Regions from separate parts of the Pseudomonas cerasi genome, predicted to be linked through region 2. Evidence: predicted binding sites of a transcription regulator. Region 2 holds the regulator's gene; the other holds the start of a gene.

The links. The regulator sigma-54, encoded in region 2, starts transcription at its own class of promoters, with help from an activator protein. The targets are predictions, from matches to a motif close to ANTGGCATNNANNTTGCTNT.
Region 1: a site for sigma-54 is predicted at 2,889-2,908, ahead of flgB (flagellar basal body rod protein FlgB). Genes of this name have one in related genera too.

Annotation. Positions count from the first base shown of each region.
Region 1 covers NZ_JAQJVM010000002.1:293,182-296,905, forward strand. The annotation lists gene flgE (flagellar hook protein FlgE) at 1-1,262, opposite strand, end outside; gene flgD (flagellar hook assembly protein FlgD) at 1,288-1,977, opposite strand; gene flgC (flagellar basal body rod protein FlgC) at 1,993-2,433, opposite strand; gene flgB (flagellar basal body rod protein FlgB) at 2,437-2,844, opposite strand; gene PI739_RS10445 (nuclear transport factor 2 family protein) at 3,504-3,724, opposite strand, start outside.
Region 2 covers NZ_JAQJVM010000002.1:1,084,345-1,088,068, reverse strand. The annotation lists gene PI739_RS14000 (hypothetical protein) at 1-28, shown strand, start outside; gene PI739_RS13995 (HPr family phosphocarrier protein) at 53-325, opposite strand; gene rapZ (RNase adapter RapZ) at 341-1,198, opposite strand; gene ptsN (PTS IIA-like nitrogen regulatory protein PtsN) at 1,201-1,665, opposite strand; gene hpf (ribosome hibernation-promoting factor, HPF/YfiA family) at 1,676-1,984, opposite strand; gene PI739_RS13975 (RNA polymerase factor sigma-54) at 2,060-3,553, opposite strand.

The DNA.
Region 1 (3,724 bases), 790 kb from region 2:
TAGTTGCTCTGCGCCTTGATCAGGTTAACCAGTTCCATGGTCAGGTCGACGTTGGACTCTTCCAGCGCCTGACCGGTGATGTAACCCAGCGTACCCGACTGTGGTGCGCCGCTCACCGGTACACCGGAAGCGAACGTTTCACGCCAGTTGGTGCCGCCGGCCTGCGCCAGACCCTGCACGTTGGCGAAGCTGGTCAGCGAAGTCTGACCGATCACCTGCGACTTGCCGTTGGTATAAGTGGCGAACAGGTTGCCGCTCGAGTCAACGTTCATGCCGCTAAGCTGGCCAGTGGCGTAGCCATTCTGATCCTGTTTGAGCAGACCGGATACCGAAGCGGTCTGGGTAGTGCTCGACATGTCCAGCTTGATCGAAGCAGCGCCCGTCGCACCGTTGGCTGCCCAGGTAGCTGTCGTGCCAGTACCGACCTGCACGCCAGGCACCCAGTTGGTCACGGCGAATGTACCGTCAGCGTTGAACTTGATGTTGGCGCTGTCGGTAGGAACAGAGCCGCCGGCAGTGGTCACCAGATTGCCCGAGGAGTCGAATGTCAGGTTATTCTTGTCCGGCGTGGTGGACGTCGGATCGGAAATGCTGCGCCCGTCCATCAGGGAATACATCGACCAGGTATTGGTGCCGGTCTTGACGAAATACTGATCCAGGGTATGCGCATTACCCTGAGTGTCATAAGTCGGGGTGCTGTACTTGACGTTGTAGCTATTGGTGTCGGTGGCATCGAACGTCGAAACGGTCGGCAGCGCGGTTGTCGAGTTCAGGTTGGCGGAGTTGGTGATTGTGGTCGTCGCCTTGGGCTCCAGGTTGGACGCGTTCACACGCAGATCGCTGAGCGCGCCAGTCACCACTGAGCCATTGGCGTCAACGTTGTAACCCTGCAGCTTCATGTTGCTGCTGTTGACGACATAGCCTTCCTTGTCGGTGTGGAATGCACCGGCACGGGTATACAGCTTCTCACCGTTATTGCTGAGCATGAAGAACCCGTCGCCATTGATGGCAAGGTCCAGACTGTTGGCTGTTCCGGTGGTCAGACTGCCCTGGGAGAACTGCTGGGAAACCGCAGCGGTAGTCACGCCACTGCCGACGCTGGTATTGCCGGAAGTACCGCGAATCGACTGAGCATATTGATCAGCGAACTCGGCACGTGACGATTTGAAACCGGTTGTCGCGACGTTGGCAATGTTGTTGCCGGTAACGTCGAGACTTTTGTTTGCAGCATAGAGCCCACTAAGGCCGATATTGAAAGACATGTTTCACTCCTGCGCCGTAGCGGCTCTACAATCCGATAGTTTGAACTTTGGACAGGGCGACACTGCCGCTGGCCAGGTTAAGCGTTGTTTCTGCGCCATTGACACCCAGCGTGACACTGTTGACCGTGGCGGGCAGGTAAGTTGAAAACTGCGTGTTCTTGCCTTCCACCGAGCCTTCAGCCTTGAAGCTGTAAGTGCCCGATGGCAGCTGGGTACCGCTTGAGTCCGTACCGTCCCAGGCAAAGCTGGTGGTACCGGCTTTTTGCGTGCCCAGGTCGACACTGTCGACCAGATTCGATTGCGCGTCGTACACCTTGACGGTCGTCAGCGAGCTTTCGCCCGGCACCACGATCGAACCGGTCAGGCCTTTGGTGGTATCGACCGAAGTACTGCTCGCATCAATGATCACCGAGCGACCGACCAGTGACGAGGCCTGCAAGGCCTGCGACGACTTGTAGCTGCTGGCGATCGTATCCACCGTCGACGTCAGGTTCTGCATGCTTTCAAGGCTGCTGAACTGCGCCAGTTGCGCCACGAACTGCGTGTTGTCCTGCGGGTCCAGAGGATTCTGGTTCTTCATCTGCGTGACCAGCAGTTGCAGAAACGAATCCTTGCCCAACGTACCGGTAGAGTCCGTCTTGGTCGGTGTCGGGTTCTGCAGCGTATTCAGGAATGTCGATGAGACGCTGGTTGCTGAGGTGTTATCAACGGCCATAACTTTCGCCTTCTATCACTGACCGAGGGTCAGAACCTTCTGCATCATGGATTTAGCGGTGTTCATGATTTCTGCGTTGGTCTGGAAAGACCGGCTGGCAGAAATCATGTCGGCCATTTCTTCCACGACATTGACGTTGGGGTAATAGACATACCCGTCCTTGTCAGCGGAAGGATGATTGGGCTCGTAACGTGCTTCCAGGTTCGAGCTGTCTTCGATGATGCCGTTGACCTGAACGCCCTGCCCGGCTTCGCCTTGGTCCTGGAACAACGAACCACCTGTGGACTGCTGACCCTGCATCACGGTGGCGAACACCGGGTGACGGGCGCGGTAGGTCTGGTCCATGCTCGAAGACACGGTCTCGGCGTTGGCGATGTTACTGGCCGTGGTGTTCAGACGCGTGGTCTGGGCACTCATGGCGCTACCGGCAATGTTGAACACATTGGCTAGTGACATGAGTTATTCTCCGCGAAGGGCTGCAACCAGCCCCTTGAACTTGCTGTTGAGCAATGTGAAGCTGGCCTGGAAGCCCATGGCGTTCTCGGTGTAGCTGGCCTGCTCGACCTGGGAATCAACGGTGTTCTGGTCCAGCGAAGGCTGCGACGGCGTGCGATACATCAGCGTACCGTCGTCATTGCCCATGCCCTCGGCTTCGATATGACGGCTGTTGGTCTTGTTCAGCGCGAAGTGACCGTTCTGGACCTTGTCGTTTTCGGCAGCCAGCACCGACGAGAAGTCCAGATCGCGAGCCTTGAAGTTCGGGGTGTCGGCGTTGGAGATGTTGTTGGCCAACACCTCTGCACGCTGAGCCCGGAAGTTCAGAGCCTTTTCATGTATGCCTAGCGCTTTATCGAAGCTGATGCTCATTTCGGGAAACCTTTGCCGGTTGACCTGATTCTGTTGCTACTGACAAAGCAATCGGCGTGCCATGTTGTAAAAGCCAATGATTGCGGGGGCCGTAGGCAGCGGTGAGGCGGCAATGCCAGAAAAGCGGCAAGGCATTTCCGCTGTGGAGGGGCAAAGCGGCAAGGTGGGTGCCGTTTTTTTGCCAGTATGGGGGCAGCGTTGGCGAATCTCGTATCTGCACTACAGGATTGTGGTGATGACCGATACACTCAAGCGCACAAGGATTGGGAATTGGAAAGGAGCTTCATCTTGGTCGACTCAATAGGCACTCACAACAACCCGGTCATTAACACCGCGAAAGCCGTGGCGCCCCCCGCCACCTCACACACCCCCCGTGCCCCTTCTGCCACCTCAAACAAAGCGCAGGACTCAGGTTGGCCGAAGCTACGACGTCAACAAGGCTAAAAATGATGCCGAGGTGCCTGACACGACTGATCCCGAACTGCTGGCACGCGCGAAAAAAGCAACTCAATTTGTGAACGGCGGTAGAGAGAATCCTTTCGCAGGCATGGCTAGAGATCAAAGCTTATTTGGCGACAGTGCATCAGCTACCGACGCACCCTCCACCGAATGAAAGTCCGGGCGGTTTTCGATCATTTCCGCCCGGACAACGCTTTCAATCAGAGACCCAGCTCACTCAAACCCGGGTGATCATCCGGTCGGCGCCCCAATGGCCAATGGTATTTGCGCTCGGACTCGGCGATCGGCAAATCGTTGATGCAGGCAAAGCGCCGTTGCATGAGGCCGTTTGCAGCGAACTCCCAGTTTTCGTTGCCATACGAACGGAACCAGTTGCCGGAGTCGTCATGCCATTCGTAGGCATAGCGCACCGCGATGCGGT
Region 2 (3,724 bases):
CTGGATGCACTTGCAAGGCTGGTGGTGACGTATACCGCGTTTGTCCGAGGGCTTATTCGCCCTCATCAAACCGGTTGTTGATCAGCTCGACCAGGCCATCGAGCGCTTCCTGTTCGAATTCGCCTTCAGTGTGCAGGTGGATCTCGGTGCCCTTGCCGGCAGCCAGCATCATCACGGCCATGATGCTTTTGCCGTCAACCATGCTCTCCGGAGTGCGGCCGACCCTGATCTTGCAGGGGAACTTGCCTGCGACGCCGACGAATTTGGCGGCAGCGCGGGCATGCAGGCCCAGTTTGTTGATGATGGTGATTTGACGAGCGGGCATCGCAGTGAAAATCCTTCAGCTGAGGTCGCGGTGGCGGACCTGAACGTTCTTGAGTGATTGTTGCAAAACCTGACCAAGCCGCTCGGTCAGGTAGACCGAACGGTGGTGTCCGCCGGTGCAGCCGATGGCAATGGTAACGTAGGAACGGTTACTGGCTGCAAACCGGGGTAGCCATTTGTTCAGGTAGGCAAAGATGTCCTGAAACATTTCTTCGACATCAGGCTGCACCGACAGGTAGTCGATAACAGGCTGTTCAAGCCCTGAATGGTCGCGCAGTTCTGGTTTCCAGTAGGGATTGGGCAGGCAGCGCACATCGAATACCAGGTCTGCATCGATGGGCATGCCACGCTTGAAACCAAATGACTCGATCAGAAACGCCGTGCCTGGCTCCGGCTTGTTCAGCAGGCGAAGCTTGAGCGCGTCGCGCAACTGATAGAGGTTCAGGTGGGTGGTGTTGATCTTCAGGTCGGCCAGATCGATGATCGGGCCAAGCAGTGCGGTCTCGTCGCGTATCGCTTCGGCCAGCGAACGATCGGCCGTGCTCAGGGGGTGGCGGCGCCGGGTTTCCGAGAAGCGCTTGAGCAGTGTGGCTTCGTCTGCATCCAGGTAGAGCACGTCGCACTGAATATTGCGCGCGCGGACTTCATTCAGCATCTGCGGAAAACGGGTCAGATGGCTGGGCAGGTTGCGCGCATCTATCGAAACCGCCAGCAGCGGTTCGGCGAGTTCGGTGTTGATCAGCGCGCGTTCCGCCAGCTCCGGCAACAGACCTGCCGGCAGGTTATCGACACAGTAAAAACCGTTGTCTTCCAGCACATCGAGCGCCGTACTCTTGCCTGAGCCGGAGCGACCGCTGACGATGATCATGCGCATGGTCAGTTTCCGTTCTGCACGTCCAGCACCACTTGATAAAGCGCCTGAGCGCTTTCGGCACTGCGCAGGCGCTTACGCACATCTTTGTCGTCGAGCATGCTGGCGATCTGGCGCAGCAGCTCCAGGTGCTCATCGGTAGCGGCTTGCGGGACCAGCAGGACGAACAGCAGGTCAACCGGCGCGCCATCGATGGCGTCGAAATCCACGGGTGTAGCGAGGTGAATGACTGCACTGACAGGCTCGCTGCAGTCAGCAAGGCGGCAGTGGGGAATGGCAATACCGTTGCCAAAACCGGTCGAGCCCAGTTTTTCCCGGGCAACGAGGCTTGCGAATACTGTATCCGAGACCATGCCCGGCACTTCACGGCCGATCAGGTTGGCAATTTCTTCGAGTACACGCTTTTTGCTGCCACCCGGCACGTTCACGAGGGAGCGGCCGGGGGTCAGGATATTTTCGATTCGGATCATTAAATGGGCGTTAGCGAGCGGCCGCACCTTTGAGGATGCTTTGCTGCTTTTCCTTATGCTTGAGCAATTGTCGGTCTAGCTTGTCAGTGAGCAGGTCGATGGCAGCGTACATGTCATCATGTTCAGCATTGGCAACGACCTCTCCACCATGGATGTGCAACGTGGCTTCGATCTTTTGCTTGAGCTTTTCGACCGTCATCGTGACCTGCACGTTGGTAATCTTGTCAAAATGCCCTTCGAGCTTCTTGAGCTTGAGCTCAACGTATTCACGAAGGGGTTTGGTCACTTCCAGTTGGTGTCCACTGATGTTGACTTGCATACAGCTTTCTCCTTTGCCAGTGCATAAAGAGGCAGGCATGGCGCCTGCCACTGGGACGCTGTGGCTCGGCCTGCATCACATCAGTCGCTTACGCTCACTGGAAGGGGCGATCCCGAGAGACTCACGGTACTTGGCGACTGTGCGACGGGCTACTTGAATGCCTTGTGCCTCCAGTAAACCAGCGATCTTACTATCACTCAACGGCTTTTTCTGATTTTCCGCCGCAACCAGTTTTTTGATGATTGCGCGAATTGCCGTGGACGAGCATTCTCCGCCCTCGGAGGTGCTCACATGGCTTGAGAAGAAGTATTTCAGCTCGTAAATGCCACGTGGGGTGTGCATGAATTTCTGCGTGGTCACCCGCGAGATAGTCGATTCGTGCATGCCAACTGCCTCGGCAATGTCGTGCAGGACGAGCGGCTTCATGGCCTCGTCGCCGTACTCGAGGAAACCGCGCTGGTGTTCGACGATCTGCGTGGCGACCTTCATCAGTGTTTCGTTGCGGCTTTGCAGGCTTTTAATGAACCAGCGCGCTTCCTGCAACTGATTGCGCATGAAGGTGTTGTCTGCGCTGGTGTCAGCGCGCCGCACGAAGCCCGCGTATTGCGGATTGACCCGCAGGCGTGGCACCGACTCCTGATTGAGTTCGACCAGCCAGCGTTCGTTGTCCTTGCGCACGATCACGTCCGGAATGACGTATTCGGCTTCGGTGGATTCGATCTGCGAGCCTGGACGCGGGTTGAGGCTTTGCACCAGCTCGATGACCTGGCGCAGCTCGTCTTCCTTGAGCTTCATGCGCCGCATCAGCTGGCCGTAGTCGCGGCTTCCGAGCAGATCGATGTAGTCGCTGACCAGGCGCTGTGCTTCTGTCAGCCACGGCGTTTTCGCTGGCAGCTGGCGCAGTTGCAGCAGCAGGCATTCGCTCAGATTGCGAGCACCGATGCCGGCAGGTTCGAACTGCTGGATGCGATGCAGTACGGCTTCGATCTCGTCGAGCTCGATGTCCAGCTCAGGGTCGAACGACTCGAGAATCTCATCGAGCGTCTCGTCGAGGTAGCCCTGATTGTTGATGCAGTCGATCAGCGTGACCGCCACCAGACGGTCCTTGTCGGACATCGGCGCAACATTCAACTGCCACAGCAGGTGGCTTTGCAGGCTTTCACCGGCGGAGGTGCGTGTGGTGAAGTCCCACTCGTCGTCATCGTTGCTTGGCAGGCTGCTGGCGCTGGTCTGGTAGATGTCTTCCCATGCGGTATCGACGGGCAGCTCGTTGGGAATGCGCTCGTTCCATTCACCGTCTTCAAGATTGTCCACGGTAGGCGCGGATTCCTGATAGGTCGGTTCCTGAACGTCGGGGTTGGGCTTTTGTTCGATGTTGTCGGCAAGCGGGTCGGAGTTGTCGAAGTCGTCGCCTTCTTCCTGCCGCTCCAGCATAGGATTTGACTCCAGCGCTTCCTGGATCTCCTGCTGAAGATCCAGAGTTGAAAGCTGAAGTAAGCGGATTGCCTGTTGCAGCTGCGGTGTCATCGTCAGCTGCTGGCCCATTCTCAAGACTAGCGATGGTTTCATGGCAGGGGCTAAACACCTTATTCGCCGGCGCGCATGCGCCATCTACTACAGGCGCCGTGGCGCCAAATTAAGCAAATTATATGCCTGAAACCTGTGCATTTGCCTAGAGTGATATGACAAATAAAATGTTGTCAATACACTGCGTAGGCATCAATCGGCTGCGAAGCGCAA